4 regions of the Streptomyces sp. NPDC012835 genome follow, and region 1 is predicted to be linked to each of the others. Evidence: riboswitches for the same ligand, from Rfam matches in the RefSeq annotation. Region 1 holds a riboswitch; each other region holds the start of a gene.

Region 1 (4,755 bases):
CGAACGGGGCGATCTCGGCCCCCCAGAGCGGTGCGCTGGCCCAGATGCGCCCGGTGTGCCCGTTCAGCGCGGCGCCCATCGACACCCCGACGCGGTCCAACGCGTGCTCCCGCAGTGCTTCCCGCGCACTGCGGACCAGGAAGTCGACGAGTTCCGTCTGAAGGTCGGCGGTCGGCCGATCGGGGTTGCCGTGCCGGCTGACCGCGGGCACACGGCTCAGCAGCCGTACCTCTCCCTCTTCGGTCAGCAGTCCGACGCGCCACCAGGTGCCGCCGATGTCGAACGTGAGGACGGGCTCCATCACCGACCGACCTCGGCCCAGGCCGCCTCGTCGACGAGCAGCAGCCCGTCCCCGCCGAGAATGCGCGTGGCGGCGTCGTCCGGCGGGACGTGTCCGTTGACGAGCCGTGCGACCGCCGTCGCCTTGGACTCTCCGGCGGCCAGCACGATCCGCAGGCGTGCGGCGGCCAGCACGTCGACTCCCAGGGTCAGCCGGACCGTACCGTCGTAGGGCTTCGTCACCGAGACGGGTTCATCCGAGGTCACCGGCGCGTCATCCGCGAACAGTGAGGCGACGTGCCCGTCCGTGCCCATGCCCAGCAGGGCGACATCGATCCCGGCGCCCCCGGTGAGGGAGGCCAGTCGACCCGCGTACTCACCGGCACGTGCCGCCAGATCGTCGCCCGGGACCGCGCGGATGGGGTGCCAGTGTTCCTCGGGCACGGCCGCGGGTCGCACCAGGGTGTCTTCCACAAAGGCGGCCGAGGTGGCCGACCGCTCGCCGGACACCCGCTCGTCGGTCTGCACCAGGTGGGCCGCGCGCCAGTCGATATCCTCCTTCGCGAGTAATCGATAGGCGGTGGCAGCTGTACTGGCGCCGGTCAGCGCCACCACACCACCTCCGGGCCGCTCGGCAAGCCTGGCCAACTCCGACTTGATCAGGTAGACCACGTCATCCGACAATGCGGCCAGGGTGGGGAATTTCTTGCTCCTCAGCGATATGCGCACAGCAAAACCTCCGAATGCCGCGGATAAGACGCACTTCCACAAGCGATCTCGCGCCACATTCCAGAGTGACAATCCCCGTCCATCACGACGGAGCCGGCGTCTCAGAAAGATCGCTATTTCCTCATTCTGTGCCGCCGGTCTCCTCTCGCACCACAGAAAACTCGCCTATATACGAACGACGTTGACCGACAGATTTCGCACAAGGGGGAGTTCGGGCAGGCCAGGAGCGTGATCGGATTTCTGTCGGGGTTCTGGTCTCCGTAGCTCTGAACACGGTCTATGCACTTTCGGCCACGGAGTTGGCAGGGCTCGTTCGGCGAGGTCAGGCCGACGTGCGGACCCTTGTACGGCTCTGCTCGGCGCGCCGGCCGACTCTATTGTCTTCACCCGCCCGTTGGGTGCGGGGCGATATCGCTGCCTTGATCGCCCTGGCGAACTCCGCGTCGAACCGCTCCCTGCCGACCTTCTGCGCGAGCCCGGTCGGTACCGGACCTGCGCGGCGGTGGCCGGCTCCGTCCTCGCCTCCTCGGCGCGCTCGCGCCGCGGAGCGTGGATCCGCTCGTCCCGCTCCCCGCGGGCGGCCTCCGACTCCGTGCGGCTCACGGGATGTCGCGCCAACGGATGCGGCGAGGCGGGAACCGGATGCGTACCGACCGGATCACCCAGCGAGGCCGAAGGTCTTGCCACGAGAATCTGTCCGTAATGTTCCGTTGCGCCCAACCTGCCCTGTTAGCAGGGGAGATGGGGTGCGGCGGGTGAGCAGGATCATATCCGTGACGTTGCGTGGTGACGCCGGGAAGAGGGAGGGCCATCTCGTAGGGGAACGGAAGATCCTTAATCCACACAGGGTGACGGGTGGTGCCCGGCGATATTCGTGTGACAGGACGCGGCGGAAAACAGCCGCTTGTTCCGGCCGTCCGACTCGCTTACGTTCACCCTCAATCCGGACGGAACGCCGAATCCTGCCGCCGACCGGAACACACATCCACCCATCCACGTGTGGCAGGAGCGGGGGACCCAGGTAGTACGCCGATCCGGACGAGCCGGAGCGGCTAGGGGTGAAGTCGCGCACCACGCGCGGCCGGGCATCTCCAGCCCGAACCCGACAGCTCACCTCGTAGGCGCCGGAGAGGAACGCACCATGCCCGCCAAGGGTAAGCACCGCCGGCCCAAGGCCAAGCCGTTCTCGCGCGGAATCATCGTCGCGGGTACGGGTGGCGCCGCCATCGCGCTGCCGCTCATCGGCGCCACCGGCGCGCACGCGGCCCAGCAGGGCGCCCCCGCCGCCGCGCCCCAGGCGGCGCCCGCCACGGCGCACACGGCGTCGAGCCTGCCGCTGTCCGCGCAGCGGTCCGCCGTGACGGCGACGACCGCGACGCAGGCCGCCGCGAAGGCGACCGCGACGACGAAGACGACCAAGGTCTACTCCGTGGTCTCCGGCGACTATCTTTCCAAGATCGCCGCGGAGCAGCGGGTGCGGGGCGGCTGGCAGCAGCTGTACGAGGACAACCGGCAGGCCATAGGCGGCGACCCCGAGCTGATCCACCCCGGTCTGAAGCTCAGCATCGGGACGCGGGCGGCCTCGGCGCCGTCCACCTCGTCGGGTACCGAGACCGACTCGTCGGGTGCCAGGACCGAAACGCCGGCGAAGTCGTCCGGTTCCGGCACCACCGCGCCCAAGTCCTCGGCTTCCGGGTCCGGCACCTCCACCGGCACCTCCGCCTCCAACACGGCCGCACAGACCACCGGCGCCGGGTTCACCAAGCCCGTCGACGCGGCGGTCGGCACCTCCTACCGCGCGGCGGGCGGCAGCTGGTCCAGCGGCTACCACACGGGCGTGGACTTCATCGCCTCCTCCGGCTCCACGGTCAAGGCGATCGGCGCGGGCACCGTCGTGTCGGCCGGATGGGGCGGCTCGTACGGCAACCAGGTCGTCATCCGGCACAGCGACGGCAAGTACTCCCAGTACGCCCACCTGTCCGCCGTGTCCGTCTCCGCCGGCCAGAGCCTCTCCGCCGGCCAGCAGATCGGCCTCTCCGGCGCGACCGGCAACGTCACGGGACCGCATCTCCACTTCGAGGTCCGCACCGGACCCGACTACGGTTCGGACATCGACCCGCTGGCGTACCTCCGCTCGCAGGGCGTCACCGTCTGACCCGTCCCTGACGGCGATCCGCCACCGGCCCGTCCCGGCCGTCGCCCGGCACCTCGTGCCGGGCGACGGCCGTTTCCGGCTATTCCCAGTTGGGGGAAACTTGACCGATGGGGTTTCTCACCCCTGGTCAACCCCTCCTTACGGTCGCGTAGGTCACATCTCCGGGTGAAGGATGTACCGCTGTGGCAGACGATTCGAGATCAAGAAGAAATGGCACGTTCGGGTCGTACGCGGCGATCGGCGACAGTTTCACGGAAGGTGTGGGCGACCCGGGACCCGACGGTCTGTTCGTCGGCTGGGCGGACCGGCTCGCGGTCCTCCTCGCCGACCAACTCCCCCTCTCCGGTACGACGGCGGACACCGCGCACGGGGACTTCCGCTACGCCAACCTCGCCGTACGCGGCCGGCTCCTCGACCAGGTCGTCGAGGAGCAGATACCCCGGGCCAGGGAGCTCGCCCCGGACCTGGTGACCTTCATCGCGGGCGGCAACGACATCATCCGCCCCGGCACCGACCCCGACGATGTGGCCGAGCGCTTCGAGCGGGCCGTCGCCGACCTCACCGAAGCCGTCGGCACCGTCATGCTGGCCACCGGATTCGACACCCGGGGCGTACCCGTACTGCGGCATCTGCGCGGCAAGATCGCCACGTTCAACCTGCACACCCGGGCCATCGCCGACCGTTACGGCTGCCCCGTGCTCGACCTCTGGTCCCTCAAGTCCGTCCAGGACAGGCGGGCCTGGGACGGCGACCGGCTGCATCTGTCACCCGACGGGCACACCCGGGTCGCGCTGCGCGCCGCCCAGGTGCTCGATGTCGACGTACCCGCCGACCCGGACCAGGTGTGGCCCCCGCTGCCGCCGCGCGGCACCCTGGAGGTGCGGCGCGACGACATCCACTGGGCACGCGAGTATCTGGTCCCCTGGATCGGGCGCAGGCTGCGCGGCGAGTCCTCCGGCGACCACGTGGCGGCGAAGCGCCCCGACCTGCTGCCGCTGCACCACTGAGGCGAAGGGCGCTCGGGCGCGACGGGCCGGGCGGCGGACGCCTCGTGGCGCGGTCTCGTCCGACGCTCCGGCGTCGACCGCACCGACGGCGGAGCGCCCTTCACCCCGGCCTGCCGATCGGCGTCAGGCCGGGTCGACGGTCGCCGCGACGGGCGGCGCCGGAAGGAGCGGCAACGGCGTGCGGCCGCCGGCCGGCGGGACGGCTGCCGGGACACGCTCCAGCACGCCGCCGGCGAAGACGTCGTACAGCGGCAGCATCTCCAGGTGCACATAGCCGATGTGGCAGTCGCACACCGCCAGCGGGCAGGCCCTCGGCGCCGACGCCCGCCGGTAGGAGCCGTCGTACAGATTGCCCAGTTCGGCCCGGACGAAATGGCAGCGCCGCACCGTGCCCGCGCCGTCCACCGAGATCACCGACGCGCCCGTCCGGCAGGGCAGCCCGGCCGAGCGGTGCGGATGGCGGCTGTACGGGAAGAGCGGATCGAGGTCCGTCCAGCGGGCGGCCTCCTCGTCCGTGTACGTGTGCCCCTCGGCCGCGTTGATCCACAGGTAGACGTGCGCGGGCAGCTCGGCGCGCAGCCGGCG
Region 2 (4,755 bases), 800 kb from region 1:
ATCGAGGCCGCGGTCGACGAGGAACTGGCCCGGCTCGCCGCCGAGGGCCCGACCGCCGAGGAGATGGAGCGCGCCCAGGCCCAGTTGGAGCGCGAGTGGCTGGACCGGCTCGGCACGGTCGCGGGCCGCGCCGACGAACTGTGCAGGTTCGCCGTCCTGTTCGGCGATCCGCAGCTGGCCCTGACCGCCGTCGACCGGGTGCTGGACATCACCGCGGCCGAGGTCCGGGCCGTGGCCGCCGCCCGGCTGCGCCCCGACAACCGGGCGGTACTGGTGTACGAGCCGCTCACCGCCGAGGACACCGCCGAAGCGGCCGACCAGGACGAGACCGACGACCAGGAGGGGGCGGACCAGTGACCGACGCTGCCGTGACCATGGACTTCCATCCGCAGCCGACGGCCGGCGAGGCCAGGCCGTGGGCCTTCCCCGCCCCCGGGCGCGCCACGCTCGGCAACGGGCTGACGGTGCTGCGCTGCGACCGCCCCGGCCAGCAGGTGGTGGCCGTCGAGATCAACCTCGACGCCCCGCTGGACGCCGAGCCCGCCGGACTCGACGGCGTCGCCACGATCATGGCGCGCGCGCTCTCCGAGGGCACCGACAAGCACACCGCCGAGGAGTTCGCCGCCGAGCTGGAGCGCTGCGGCGCCACGCTCGACTCGTTCGCCGACCATCCCGGGGTACGGGTCTCCCTGGAGGTCCCCGTCTCCCGGCTGCCCAAGGCGCTCGGCCTGCTCGCCGAGGCGCTGCGCGCCCCCGCCTTCTCGGACAGCGAAGTGGAGCGGCTCGTCCGCAACCGGCTGGACGAGATCCCGCACGAGAGCGCCAACCCCGGGCGGCGCGCCGCCAAGCAGCTCTCCAAGGAGCTGTTCCCCGCCTCCCTGCGCATGTCACGGCCGCGCCAGGGCACCGAGGAGACGGTGGAGCGCATCGACGCGGCGAGCGTGCGCGCCTTCTACGAGGCGCACGTACGCCCCGCCACGGCCACCGCGGTGATCGTCGGCGACCTCACCGGCGTCGATCTGGACGGGATCCTCGCCGACACCCTCGGCGACTGGGCCGGCGACACCACCGCGTCCCGGCCCGTCCCGCCCATCACCGCGGACGACACCGGCCGGGTGGTCATCGTCGACCGTCCCGGCGCCGTCCAGACCCAGCTGCTGATCGGCCGCATCGGCGCCGACCGGCACGACCGCGTCTGGGCCGCCCAGGTGCTGGGCACCTACTGCCTCGGCGGCACGCTCACCTCCCGGCTCGACCGGGTGCTGCGCGAGGAGAAGGGCTACACCTACGGCGTACGGGCCTACGGCCAGGTGCTGCGTTCCTCGGCACCCGACGCGCCGGGCGGGGCGACCGGCGCCGCGATGCTCGCCATCAGCGGCTCGGTGGATACCGCTTCGACCGGGCCCGCGCTGGAGGACCTCTGGAAGGTGCTGCGCACGCTCGCGGCCGAGGGGCTCACCGACGCCGAGCGCGACGTGGCCGTGCAGAACCTGGTGGGGGTGGCCCCGCTCAAGTACGAGACGGCCGCCTCCGTCGCCGCGACGCTCGCCGACCAGGTCGAGCAGTTCCTCCCGGACGACTTCCAGGCCCAGCTGTACGCGCGGCTGGCGAGCACCGGCACCGTCGAGGCGACGGCCGCTGTCGTCAACGCCTTCCCGGTGGACCGGCTCGTCACGGTGCTCGTCGGGGACGCCGCGCAGATCAAGGAGCCGGTCGAAGCACTCGGTATCGGCGAAGTGACGGTGGTCACCGGCTGATCCGCCCTTTCCTGGAACCCCGGCGACCTCGGTTGCCGGGGTTCCGCCTTTATGTCCGCTTCCTTGGTGAAGGCGCAGTCTGTCCTGTGGTGTATGTGACAAAACAGTCTGTCCGTTTGGTGATTGAAAGATCAGCCGCTTAGCGTCGGTCCGGCTGTTCGCCCGTTGCGCCGCATCCGTGGCATCGGACAGCCATCGCCGAGTCCCCGTCAGGCGCGAGCCCAGGGGAGCCGGGGACCCACCGTCCCTGGGGTGAATCGGACCGCCTTCGCGGGGCTCTGCCCGTGCGGAGGGGCCCGTAGGAGACCTTCCTGCTCCGAACCCGTCAGCTAACCCGGTAGGCGAGAGGGAAGGAAAGGACCAGCCACCTCATGGCGTTCACCCGTGCCACCGGGAAGCACCGTGCCCGCAGCCGAATGAGCCGCAGGGGCGCGAGCGCCGCCGGCGCCGCGACACTCACCGCCACAGGGGTCATCGGAACCCTCGCCGCCTCCCCGGCGCTCGCCGCCGACGCGCGGGCCGAGACCGCCTCGCAGACCGGCCTGAGCCAGGCCGTCGCCCTCGGCGAATCCCTCCCCGCCGTGATCGACGACCAGGCCGAGGCCCAGCGCCACGCCGCCGACCGGGCCGTCAGGATCAAGGCGGAGGCCGTCGCGAAGGCGGAGGCCAAGCGCATGGCGGAGGCCCGCGCCAAGGAGATCCGCGCGGAGCGGGAGCGCGCCGCCCGCGCGGCGGAACGCGAGCGCCTCAACACCTTCCGGCTCCCGATCGCGGGCTCGTACATCACCACCGGGTACCGCACCGGCGGCTCGCTGTGGTCCTCCGGCAGCCACTCGGGCGTCGACTTCCGCGCCGCCACCGGCACTTCCGTCGTCGCCGTCGGCGCGGCCACCGTGGTCGAGGCCGGCTGGGGCGGCTCGTACGGCAACAACATCGTGCTGCGGATGAGCGACGGCACCTACACCCAGTACGGCCACCTCTCCTCCATCGCCGTCTCGGTCGGCCAGAGCGTCGCCGCCGGAGAGCGGATCGGCCTCTCGGGCGCCACCGGCAACGCCACCGGCCCGCATCTGCACTTCGAGGCGAGGACCGGTCAGGAGTACGGCACCGACATGGACCCCGCCGCGTATCTGCGCGCGCACGGCGTCAGCGTCTGACGACGCGCCCCGCGCCCCGGCCGTCGCCCGGCCGGGGCGCGGGGCGCCTCCTGACCGGCCGCCCGCCCCGGTCCGCCGCCGTTGGCCAAAAGATATCCATGGATTTCGGGCACCCTTCGGAAATTCGCGTTGGTTGCAATAGAGTCACGGAACAGGCGTCAATCGGCTGCGTTTCGCGCGGATTAAGGCGGAGGTTCGGACATGCGCATTCCCGCGCACTCGGTATGCACGGCGATTCGCGACGACATCGTCTCCGGTCTGTTCGAGCGGGGCAGCAGACTCACCGAGGAACACCTGGCGCGGCGCTACGGCGTCTCCCGCGTCCCGGTGCGGGAGGCCCTGCGCACGCTGGAGTCGGAGGGCTTCGTGACCACGCGCCGCCATGTCGGCGCCTGTGTGGCCGAGCCCTCGGAGCAGGAGGCGGCGGACCTCCTGGAGGTACGGCTGCTGCTGGAGCCGCTGGGCGCGGCGCGAGCCGCCCAGCGCCGCACGGAGGCGCATCTCAAGGTCCTGCGCGGCCTGGTCAGGCTGGGGCAGGAGCGGGCCAGACGCGGCCAGGGCGAGGACCTGCGCTCGCTCGGGGCCTGGTTCCACGAGACCCTCGCCCAGGCGTCCGGCAGCCCGGCGCTCACCGCGCTGCTCACCCAGCTGCGGCACAAGATCGCCTGGATGTACGTGGTCGAGCAGCCCGCCCGCCCCGTGGAGTCCTGGGCCGAGCACGGCGCGATCGTGGACGCGGTGGCGCGCGGCGACGCCGAGCGGGCCCGGGCCCTGACGGCGCTGCACGCGGAGCGGACCGCCACGGCGCACCGGCTCCGCCGCCCGGAGCGCGGCCGGGAAAAGGTGAGGGCTTCGCAACATGCCGTAAACATCGCGAGTGCTCCGCATTAACAATCACGCCGTATACAAAGACATGAATTCCATGGGGGATCTCTCTTTGCCGCTGCGCGGATAAAAAGGAGCCGTGGTCCACAGAATTCCGTGGACCACGGCTCGGTCACGCTGTCACGCTGTTAGGAAATGAGCCTCAGCAGCAGGTTGGGCGAACCGGTGCCGACGCCGGTGAGCACGCCGGAGGTGGCTCCGCCGGTCAGCGCGCTGAGCACCGCGGCGGGGGTGGCGCTGGTGTGGCCCGCCAGGTAGACGGCGGCGGCGCCCGCCACGTGCGGGGTGGCCATCGAGGTGCCGGAGAGCGTGGCGGTGGCCGTGTCGCTGGTGTTGTAGCCGGCGAGGATGGACGAGCCGGGCGCGAAGATGTTCACGGCGGGGCCGTAGTTGGAGTAGCTGGCCCTGGCGTCCGTACTGGTGGTGGCGCCCACGGTGATCGCGGTGGCGACCCGGGCCGGCGAGTAGGACGACGCCAGGGCGCCGTTGTTGCCCGCCGCGACCGCGTAGCTGACGCCGGAGGCGATCGAGTTGGCGACCGCGTTGTCGAGCGTGGTGCTGGCGCCGCCCCCGAGGGACATGTTGGCGACGGCAGGCTTGACGGCGTTGTTGGTGACCCAGTTGATGCCCGCGATCACGCCGGCGGTCGTACCGGAACCGCTGCTGTCGAGCACCTTGACCGCCACGACCTTGGCCGACTTGGCCACGCCGTAGGTGCTGCCCGCGATCGTGGTGGCGACGTGGGTGCCGTGGCCCTGGTCGTCGTTGGCGGAGGTGGTGCCGGTGATCGCGTTGTAGCCGTACGAGGCCCGGCCGCTGATCTGTGTGTGGGTGATGCGCACGCCGGTGTCGATGACGTAGGCGGTCACCCCGGAGCCCGCCGTGTCCGGGTAGGTGTACGTGCCGCTGAGCGGCAGGGCGGCCTGGTCGATCCGGTCCAGACCCCAGGGGGCGCT
Region 3 (4,755 bases), on a different contig from region 1:
GAGTGGCCGACCAGGACGTGCAGGCACTTGACCCGGTCCGGCATACCGCCGGCGCTGGGGAAGCCCTCCAGCACCTCGATGGCGTCGCGCCGGGCGAGGTAGTCCTCGTGCGCCGCGCGGTAGGCGACGGCCAGCTCCGGGTCGGTGGCCAGACGTTCCGTCATCTCCCGCATGACGCCGTTGGCCTCCAGCGTGCCGATGGCCGAGGCCGCGCGCGGGCAGGTGAGGTAGTACGTGGTCGGGAAGGGCGTGCCGTCGGGGAGCCGGGGGGCGGTCTCCACCACGTCCGGCTGTCCGCACGGGCAGCGGTGCGCGATGGCGCGCAGTCCGCGCGGGGGACGGCCGAGCTGTTCCTTGAAGGCCGCGACGTCCGCGTCGGTGGGCTCGGTGCGTTCGGTCTGCGGAGGGGGCGTGTCCATGCCTGCCTTGTTCTGAAAGTTCTGCGGTTGAGGTGGGCGAAGGGCCGCGGCCGCGCGCTACTTGTCCGGCCGGTCCGCGTTGTCCACGCCGTCCATGACGTTCGAGTACCAGGGCCGGTCGGCCGCGCCCCGGTCCTCGCGCCGCTCCTTGGCGGTCTCCGGGTCGATCACGGTGTAGCCCGTCTCACCCGGCATCAGATAGTGGAGATGCTCGCGGGCCAGCCGCTGGATGTAGGCGTCGTCCCTGAGCCGCGCCTTCTCGTCGCGCAGCTCCTCGACCCGGAGCTTCGCCTCACGGGCCACCCGCTCCTGGTCGGCGATCTCGTTGCGCTGCGACACGTACTGCCGCATCGGATACGCGAGCGCCACCACGAGCGTGCAGACCACGAGGGCGAGGAAGGCGGCGCGCCCGGTGAGCCGGGAGCGGCGGTCCTGCCTGCGGTTCTGCGAGCGGTAGACACGGGCGGCGGTCTGCTCACCGAGCAGCCGCAGCCTGGTAGCGGTGGAGAACCGGTCCCGGTTCCCGGCCATCGCTCGCCTCCCCTGTCACGTGCGTACGTCCCCGGACACGGTACGGGACCGTGGCCGGGGACGTACGCACGACGGGCGGTGGGCCACCGCCCTCGTACGGGTCGTTCCGTTCCCCGCGGGGAACGGCCGACTACTGCTCGTTCGCCGGGCGGAAACGCGGGAACGCGCTGCGGCCCGCGTACACCGCGGCGTCGTCGAGGATCTCCTCGATGCGCAGCAGCTGGTTGTACTTGGCGACGCGGTCCGAGCGGGCCGGGGCGCCGGTCTTGATCTGGCCGCAGTTCACGGCGACGGCGAGGTCGGCGATGGTGACGTCCTCGGTCTCGCCCGAGCGGTGGGACATCATGCACTTGAAGCCGTTGCGCTGGGCCAGCTCGACGGCGTCCAGGGTCTCGGTCAGCGAGCCGATCTGGTTGACCTTGACGAGCAGGGCGTTGGCGGAGCCCTCCTCGATGCCGCGCGCGAGGCGCTCCGGGTTGGTGACGAACAGGTCGTCGCCGACGATCTGGACCTTGGAGCCCAGCTTGTCGGTGATGACCTTCCAGCCGTCCCAGTCGTCCTCGAAGAGCGGGTCCTCGATGGAGACGAGCGGGTAGGCGTCGACCAGCTCCTCGTAGTACTCGGTCATCTCGGCGGCCGAGCGCGACTTGCCCTCGAACTCGTAGACGCCGTCCTTGTAGAACTCGGACGCGGCGACGTCGAGCGCGAGCGCGATGTCGCGGCCGGGGACGTAGCCGGCCTCCTTGACGGCTTCCAGGATGAGGTCGAGCGCGGCGCGGTTGGACTCCAGGTTCGGCGCGAAGCCGCCCTCGTCGCCGAGGCCGGTGGACAGGCCCTTCTGCTTCAGGACCTTCTTGAGGGTGTGGTAGACCTCGGCGCCCCAGCGCAGCGCCTCGGAGAAGGACTCCGCGCCGATCGGGGCGATCATGAACTCCTGGATGTCCACGTTGGAGTCGGCGTGCGAGCCGCCGTTCAGGATGTTCATCATCGGAACGGGCAGCAGGTGCGCGTTCGGGCCGCCGAGGTAGCGGAAGAGGGGGAGGTCCGAGGCTTCGGAGGCGGCGTGCGCGACGGCGAGCGAGACACCGAGGATGGCGTTCGCGCCGAGCGAGCCCTTGTTCTCGGTGGCGTCCAGGTCGATCATCGCCTGGTCGATCAGGCGCTGCTCGGTGGCGTCGTACCCGACCAGCTCCGGGCCGAGCTGCTCGATGACGGCGAGGACGGCCTTCTCGACGCCCTTGCCCAGGTAGCGGCTGGCGTCTCCGTCGCGGAGTTCGACGGCCTCGAACGCACCGGTGGAGGCACCGGAGGGGACAGCAGCACGACCGGTGCTGCCGTCGTCGAGGCCGACCTCGACCTCGACCGTGGGGTTGCCTCGGGAGTCGAGGATTTCCCGGGCTACGACGACGTCGATGGACGGCACGAGCATCTCCTTCTGGGATGTGACGCGTGGGTGCAGGGTCTCATTGGCCTTGCGCCATGAGCCTAACCGGCCCGGGATGATCGGTCGGCGCGAGGCCGCCCCCTATCACCCTCTACTGACCGGTAACACCGGAGAACCGGGGCCGCACGGCCGAAACCCCGGCCCGGCGCGTACGGGGGTGAACGCGCCGGACCGGGGAGATCGGGGGTGCGCCCGGGCCGCGCGGGGCGGCCCGGGAGGGGAGCGTCAGCTCAGGTGGAGCTGCTGGCCCGGGTAGATCACGTCGGCGTTCTCGACGATGTCCTTGTTGAGGTCGAAGACCTTCTTCCAGCCGCCCTCGACCTTCTGGGCGGTGGCGATCCTGGAGAGGGTGTCGCCGGACTTGACCTTGTACTCGCCGTCGCCCTTCTTGATCGTGGCGGGACGGCTCTGGCCGCGCGAGGCGGGCTGCGCCTCGGCGCGGCTCGACTTCGGCTGGGCCTGCTGCTGAGGAGCGGACTGCTGCTCGGGGGCGGACTGCTGCTTCGGGGCGGACTGGGTACCGGAGCCGGAGCCGGAGCCGGTGGAGCCGGAGCCGGTGGAGCCGGAGCCGGTGGAGCCGGAGCCGGTGTCAGCGGAGCCACCGCTGTACGAGGCGCCGGAGAGGTTCACGCCACAGCTCGGCCAGGCACCCTTGCCCTGGCCGGCCAGGACCTTCTCGGCGACGGCTATCTGCTGGGACTTGGACGCCTGGTCGGCGCGGGGGGCGTAGGCGGTGCCGCCGTACGCGGCCCAGGTGGAGCTGGTGAACTGCAGGCCGCCGTAGAAGCTGTTGCCGGTGTTGATGGCCCAGTTGCCGCCGGACTCGCACTGGGCGACCTGGTCCCACTCGGAGGCGGTCGCGGCGGACGCGGAGGTGGCGCCGATCAGCGGGGCGGCGACGGCGGCACCGGTGATGCCGGCGAGTGTGGCGTAGCGGACCGCCTTGGACGGACGACGGTGCTTGGCCTTGCTGGAAAACAGCAGCATGGAGCATCTCCTCACCGACGCCTGCGAGGTCAGCTGTCGGGTTCGGGCCAAGTGAGTTGCCCGGCCGCGTGCTCTCGCACGCGGCTTCACCCCAAGCCGTCCCCTGACCGTCTCTCGACGGCCGGGACCGGCGCGAACCTTTGGGTCCCCCGCTCCTGCCTTCGGCGCTTGACGCGACGACTACTCCCCCCGACCGACGGCAGGATTCGGCGTTTCCGGTCGACGAGGCCCGCGGTGCGAGCGGTTCAGACCGTAATCACAGGCCCACCGGTTGTTCAAAGAAGGACATCCGGGAGGAATCACCCTTCCACCCTCGGGGGGCCACCGTGTTTCCGCAGGTGGGAGCGGATCGGGTCAACCGGCGGAGCAAAAGACCCCAGTTGCGGCGAAGAGACCCTTGTCTCATTTGCGCAGAAGTGGACATAAGGCTGCGAACTGCCCCTCGATCGGGGCCGTTTTGGGTTCGTGGCCGCGCCTCTGGCCAGCACGGACCGGGGCGCCGATGACGTCAACGGCGCCCCGTCCGGTCAGACCCAGCCGCCGGCGACCTTCTGGGAGCCGATCACGACGGAGAGGGACTCGCCGCCCACGGTGACGGATTCCCCCTGACCGGTTTCCTCACCACCCGTCACACCGGCGAGGCCGGCGCCGGTACGGGTCGATCCGCCACCGCGCGAGGCGCGGTCGTTCGGCTCGCGCTCCTTGACCGAATGGCCCGATGTGCCGTCTTCGTCGGCGGCGGCGCCCCGGTGCTTGCCCTTGGCGGGCGCGGTGGTGCCGGAGTCTGAGGGGCTCTCGGAACCGGTGGCTCCGGGCGTCGGGGCGGAGGAGGAGGACCCCGAGGGCGTGGGCTCGCCGGTCGCCTTGTCCTCACCGCCGCCGTCCGGGGCGGTCGAGCCGCCGGGGGAGGCGGCGGAACCGTCCGCGCCGTCCGCGCCCTTGTCGTCCTGTCCCGAGCCGGTCACCCCGTCGAGCACACCGCCGACGACATCGGTGACGCCCTTGGTGAGGCCGGAGACCGTCGCACAGCTCGCCCACGCCTCGGTGCCCTGCGCTTCGAGCACCTTCTCGGCCACCGCTATCTGCTGGGAGCGGCTCGCCAGGTCGGGGCTGGCCGCGTACTCCGCGCCGCCGAAGCTGTCCCATGTCTCCTGGGTCAGCTGAAGCCCGCCGAGGTAGCCGTTGCCGAGATCGGCGCTCCAGTGGCCACCGCTCTCGCACTCGGCGACGCGGTCCCATGTGGAGGCGTCCGCCGCGCTGGCGCCGCTGGCGGCGAACAGCGGAATGGCGATCGCCGACCCGGTCACCCCCGCGGCGACGAGAAGGGCAGGGGCCTGGCGAGGCCGACGATGTTTCCCGGAGCGCATGCGATTG
Region 4 (4,755 bases), 710 kb from region 1:
CGCTTCGAGGGCGCCTTCGACACCGAGTTCCGCGAATGGGCCGCCTCGGTGGCGACCGGAACCGAGCCCACCGGCCCCTCGTCCTGGGACGGCTACGCCGCGACCGTCATCACGGACGCCCTCGTCCAGGCCCTGGAGTCCGGCGCGGTGATCCGGGTCGAGGCCCTGGAGCAGCGCCCCGCCTTCTACGGAGGCGGCGCGGCGACGGGTCCGGCGGCCGGGGCGGGTCATTAGGACGGTGGGGGCCGGGGTGCGCGGCAGTCCGCCGGCGCTACGGCGCGGCACACTCCCGTACGGTCCGCCGCAGCCAGGTGTGGGCGGGGTCGTCGGCGAGGGAGGCGTGCCACACCGAGGAGACCGGGTACTCCGGCATCGCGATCGGCGGCGGGCTGATCGTGAGCCCCGCGATCCGGGCGTAGACCTCCGCCGCGTGCCGCGGGACGGTCGCGAGGGCGGGGACGGAGCGCAGCATCACCACCGCTCCGGCGAAGTGTGTCGTCGCGGCGACCACCCGCCGGGTCAGCCCCTGGGCGTCGAGCAGGTCGTCGACGATGCCCCGGCGGCCGTCGTGCGAGACCAGGACATGCGGATGCGCGAGGTAGTCCCGGCGGGTCAGTGGTACGGGGAGGTCCAGCAGCCCGGCGTCGAAGAGGCAGGCGTAGCCGGAGGTGAACAGCTCCTCCTGGCGGTGTGCGGCCCCGAGGGCCGGTGCGACGGCGACGCCGAGGTCGATCTCGCCCCGGTCGAGCATGTCCGCGACCACGGTGCGGTTGGTCTGACGCGCCACGAACCGCACGCCGGGGTGGGCGCCGCCCCGCTCGATCAGTCTCGGCATGAGGTGGGCCTCGATGTCGTCGGACATGCCCAGCGTGAACGTCCGCTCCGAGGTCTCCGGGTCGAACCGTGCCGCGCCGGTGAGGGCGCCGTGCAGGATGCGCAGGGCCGGTTCGGTGGTCCGGGCGATCTCATGGGCGCGCGGGGTGGGCTCCATACCCGTACGTACCCGGACGAAGAGGTCGTCACCGAAGAGGCGGCGCAGCCTGCCGAGAGCGGCACTGACCGCCGCCTGGCTCAGCCGCAGCTCGGCGGCGGCGCGGGTCACACTCCGCTCGCGCATCAGCGCCGCGAACACGATCAGCAGATTGAGATCGGCCCGCCTGAATTCGGTTTCATAGATATCGATCATCGTGGATATCAGTTTGCCGGATGCCGCGAGCCCTTCGTACGGTCGCCGTATGACGCATCTGACCGCGGCCGTCGTCCAGGCGGGCTCCCGACTCTTCGACACACCCGGCGATCTCGGCAGGGCCCGGGACCTGATCCGTGAGGCGGCCGGCCGGGGGGCCGAGGTCGTCGTACTGCCCGAGGCGTTCCTAGGCGGCTACCCGAAGGGGCTGGATTTCGGTGTCACCGTCGGCAGCCGCACGCCGGAGGGGCGGGAGCTGTTCCGCCGCTACGCCGAGTCGGCCATCGGCGTCCCCGGCCCCGAGACGGCGGAGCTGGCCGCGCTCACGCGCGAGCTGGGCTGCCACGCGGTGGTGGGGGCCGTCGAGCGCAGCGGTTCGACACTGCACTGCGTGGCGTTGTTCTTCGGCCCGGAGGGGTTCGTCTCCCACCATCGCAAGCTGATGCCGACGGCCGCCGAGCGGGTGATCTGGGGCACCGGCGACGGTTCCACGATGCCGGTGGTGGGGACGGGCCGCGCCCGGCTCGGCGCGGCGATCTGCTGGGAGAACTACATGCCGCTGTTCCGCGCGGCGATGTACGCGAAGGGCGTCGACATCTGGTGCGCGCCGACGGTGGACGACCGGGAGAACTGGCAGGCCACCATGCGCCACGTGGCCCTGGAGGGCCGCTGCTTCGTGCTGAGCGCCAACCAGTACCTGCGCCGCGCCGACCTCCCGGCCGATGTCCACCCCGTACAGGGCGACGCGCCGGAAACCGTGCTGATCGGCGGCGGCAGCACCATCGTCTCCCCGCTGGGCGAGGTGCTGGCGGGACCGCTCAGGGACGGGGAGGGGATCCTCACCGCCGAGCTGGACCTGGGGGACATCGCCAGGGGCCGGTTCGACCTGGATGTGACAGGGCACTACGCCCGGCCCGACATCTTCACCCTGGCGGTGGACGAAACCGCCCGTTAGTCCTGCGGGAGTCCTGTCGGAGTCCTGCCGGGGTGCGATGAGGGGCCGGGCGTCGGCTGTCGGGCCGCGGCTGTCAGGCGCCGGCCGTCAGTAGGGGCCGTTCACGTTGTCGATCGAGCCGTACCTGGCGGCGGCGTAGTTGCACGCGGCGGTGATGTTGGCGACCGGGTCATAGCTGTCCGTCGACGTGCCGGGCACGTGGTACGCCTGGAACGTGGGGTCGATCACCTGGAGGAGCCCCTTGGACGGGGTACCGGCGACGGCGTTGGAGTCCCAGTTGTTGATGGCCGCCGGGTTGCCGGAGGACTCGCGCATGACGTTGCGGTAGATCCCGTCGTACGAGCCCGGAATGCCGTGCGTCGCCATGACGTCCAGCGACTCGCGGATCCAACCGTCGAGGTTGTTGGAGTACGTCTTCAGCGCGGCCGGCGTGGCGTTGGCGACGGTCTTCGTGGCGGTGGCGGTCTTCGCCGTCGCGGTCTTCGCGGTGGCGGTCTTCGCGGTCGTGGCCTTCGCGGTCGTGGCCTTCGCGGTGGAGCCGAGGGTCAGCTTCAGGCCGGGGACGATCCGGGACGGGTTGCTTCCGATGGCGCCCCGGTTGTCCTCGTAGAGCTTCTTCCAGCCGCCGGTCAGGGAGTGCGCCTTCGCGATCTTGGACAGCGAGTCACCGGCGACGACGGAGTACGTCAGGGGCGCCTGCCGGGTGACCCCGGCGGTCGACGCCGCGGCCCCGGCGGTGGCGTGCCCGGTCGCGGGCGCCGCCTGGGCGGTGGTGGCCGCCAGCAGCGGCAGCGCGAGCACGGCGCCTCCCGCGCTCACGGCGACGACACCACGAGCGAGCGGGCCGGTTCTGGGACGGCGGTGTTTGGCCTTTGCGGACATGACGCATTCCTCTCCGTCGCCTGCGAGGTGAGCTGTCGGGTTCGGGCAGGAGATGCCCGGCCGCCACAACGACGACTTCACCCCGAGCCGGTCCAACCACTGAACCGGCGACTTACCTGGGTCCCCCGCTCCTGCCGTACGTGAGTAGGTGTGGGATTCCGGGCAGCGGCAGGATTCGGCGTTCTGTCCGGAGTGACGAGAACGTAAGCGAGAAGTCCCGGGAGAGACAAGTCCAGAAATCGCAACGCAATCCGAGAGGCCATTGCAGCCGGGAAGATCAGAAATATTCTTCGGCCCCGAAGGGCTTCAACTCTCCATTCCCGTGGGCCAAGTGAACGAGAAGGCATACCCATGAAACGATCATCTACGTGACACATGTCACGGGTTCGAGTGGATCTTCTGTCGCCACAACGCCACCCAGAGGGCTACAAGATGCACGAATATCACCCATATCGCCACCAAGGACAAGAGCACCAAAACACCCAAAAGCTCTACGAAGGGGCGAGCTGCCGCCCGAGCGACTCCGGATCGGGATTCACCCGTCCGAGACGCCACAGTTCGGCCTCCACTCCCCTTTGCCCAAGAAAAGATCAACACGAACAAAGGGCACGCTGATGTGTCGTCAATTCACAGCAGTGACGGCTTGATGCGACGTCAGAATTCAGCGCGCCTCCGCGCGAATGCGGGCTCTGTTCGCGTTTCGGCATCGCGCCCGCTGAACAGGAATACCCGAACCGGACCGTCCGCTCTCAAGGCCGCCGTACACGGCGCCGAGTCGGTCGCCAAAGCACATGGGGCCGCGAGGCCGCCACTGAGAAGATCCAGAATGGCGAGCCCCGCCGCGACTGCCTCACCGCCTGTGGTGCCAGGGAGACCGGGCCGACCGACCGAGTCGGCGCCACCACCTCCACGAGCTCGGTCATCGCCCCGTGGCTCCGAAGGCACCCGTGCCCCGCGAATCGGACACGCCGGTGCGTCCAACGTGTCCCGGCACGGGTGCCCTCAGCCTGGTCCGGGCGAGCAGGTCGAATCCGAGCACCCCTACGGGCCGTCCCGGGCGCGCGCCCTCGACAGCCCGCTCACCGGGAGTCGGGGACAGAACCGACCGGATCAGCGGGGCAGGGCCGCACGCTCCGGCTTTCCCGCGCGGCGGCCAGGGGAAGCACATACTGGCCGGCCAGGCGCGCGAGGTGCAGCGGGAGCGGGCGGGCCAGCGGTGGGTAATCGTCGTGGTAGCGCAGCTGATGCGTCAGCGTCGCCCACTCCGCCGGCCGGTCGGGCGTCTCCCCTTCGCGCCCCGCGTCCGCCAGCGCTTTCTCCGACAGACAGCCGAGCACGGTCACTTCGAGTTGCCCGGGGTTCCAGGCGGACTTGCCGGGGGCTGTTCGTCCCCGGGCCGTCGGCACCAGTTTCATCAGTCCCTTGGGGAGTTTCGCCGCCGTGTGCGGAGTGGCGGTCGTACTGGCGAACACCCTGCTCTCATCCTCGGCCGTCCCCCACACGCCCTCGGCGAAGCCGATCTTTTCCTTGCCGTCATGGGCATACCACTCCGCCACCTCCTCGCGCGCGTTCGCATCCCTTACGAGCACCAACCGCAGGTCGTTCCCGTAGATGGTGAGGCGCTGATCGGGTTCGGTGCCGAAACCGAGCATGTCGCGGGCCAACGATCCGTTGCGCAGGCGCGGCCAGCACTGGCGCAGATTGGCCGCGTCCGCCAGCAGGAGCGTCGGGC

The links. A riboswitch is a leader RNA that binds a small molecule or an ion and turns the genes downstream of it on or off. The one in region 1 is predicted to bind cyclic di-AMP.
Region 2: it holds a riboswitch for cyclic di-AMP, as region 1 does, so the genes downstream of both, ACFY6S_RS07035 (M23 family metallopeptidase) here and ACFY6S_RS03935 (peptidoglycan DD-metalloendopeptidase family protein) in region 1, are expected to answer to the same signal.
Region 3: it holds a riboswitch for cyclic di-AMP, as region 1 does, so the genes downstream of both, ACFY6S_RS15065 (transglycosylase family protein) here and ACFY6S_RS03935 (peptidoglycan DD-metalloendopeptidase family protein) in region 1, are expected to answer to the same signal.
Region 4: it holds a riboswitch for cyclic di-AMP, as region 1 does, so the genes downstream of both, ACFY6S_RS06655 (transglycosylase SLT domain-containing protein) here and ACFY6S_RS03935 (peptidoglycan DD-metalloendopeptidase family protein) in region 1, are expected to answer to the same signal.

What each region holds. Positions count from the first base shown of each region.
Region 1 covers NZ_JBIBBW010000001.1:915,393-920,147, reverse strand. The annotation lists gene ACFY6S_RS03945 (ROK family protein) at 1-301, opposite strand, end outside; gene ACFY6S_RS03940 (6-phosphogluconolactonase) at 301-1,008, opposite strand; cyclic di-AMP (ydaO/yuaA leader) riboswitch at 1,985-2,145, shown strand; gene ACFY6S_RS03935 (peptidoglycan DD-metalloendopeptidase family protein) at 2,150-3,163, shown strand; gene ACFY6S_RS03930 (SGNH/GDSL hydrolase family protein) at 3,346-4,170, shown strand; gene ACFY6S_RS03925 (STM4011 family radical SAM protein) at 4,294-4,755, opposite strand, start outside.
Region 2 covers NZ_JBIBBW010000001.1:1,714,427-1,719,181, reverse strand. The annotation lists gene ACFY6S_RS07045 (M16 family metallopeptidase) at 1-357, shown strand, start outside; gene ACFY6S_RS07040 (M16 family metallopeptidase) at 375-1,757, shown strand; cyclic di-AMP (ydaO/yuaA leader) riboswitch at 1,944-2,116, shown strand; gene ACFY6S_RS07035 (M23 family metallopeptidase) at 2,129-2,914, shown strand; gene ACFY6S_RS07030 (GntR family transcriptional regulator) at 3,116-3,805, shown strand; gene ACFY6S_RS07025 (S8 family peptidase) at 3,928-4,755, opposite strand, start outside.
Region 3 covers NZ_JBIBBW010000003.1:402,591-407,345, forward strand. The annotation lists gene ACFY6S_RS15050 (DUF501 domain-containing protein) at 1-419, opposite strand, end outside; gene ACFY6S_RS15055 (septum formation initiator family protein) at 477-950, opposite strand; gene eno (phosphopyruvate hydratase) at 1,081-2,379, opposite strand; gene ACFY6S_RS15065 (transglycosylase family protein) at 2,620-3,378, opposite strand; cyclic di-AMP (ydaO/yuaA leader) riboswitch at 3,385-3,558, opposite strand; gene ACFY6S_RS15070 (transglycosylase family protein) at 3,909-4,688, opposite strand.
Region 4 covers NZ_JBIBBW010000001.1:1,622,021-1,626,775, forward strand. The annotation lists gene ACFY6S_RS06640 (Gfo/Idh/MocA family protein) at 1-234, shown strand, start outside; gene ACFY6S_RS06645 (LysR family transcriptional regulator) at 272-1,186, opposite strand; gene ACFY6S_RS06650 (nitrilase-related carbon-nitrogen hydrolase) at 1,236-2,141, shown strand; gene ACFY6S_RS06655 (transglycosylase SLT domain-containing protein) at 2,229-3,023, opposite strand; cyclic di-AMP (ydaO/yuaA leader) riboswitch at 3,028-3,214, opposite strand; gene ACFY6S_RS06660 (pPIWI_RE module domain-containing protein) at 4,103-4,755, opposite strand, start outside.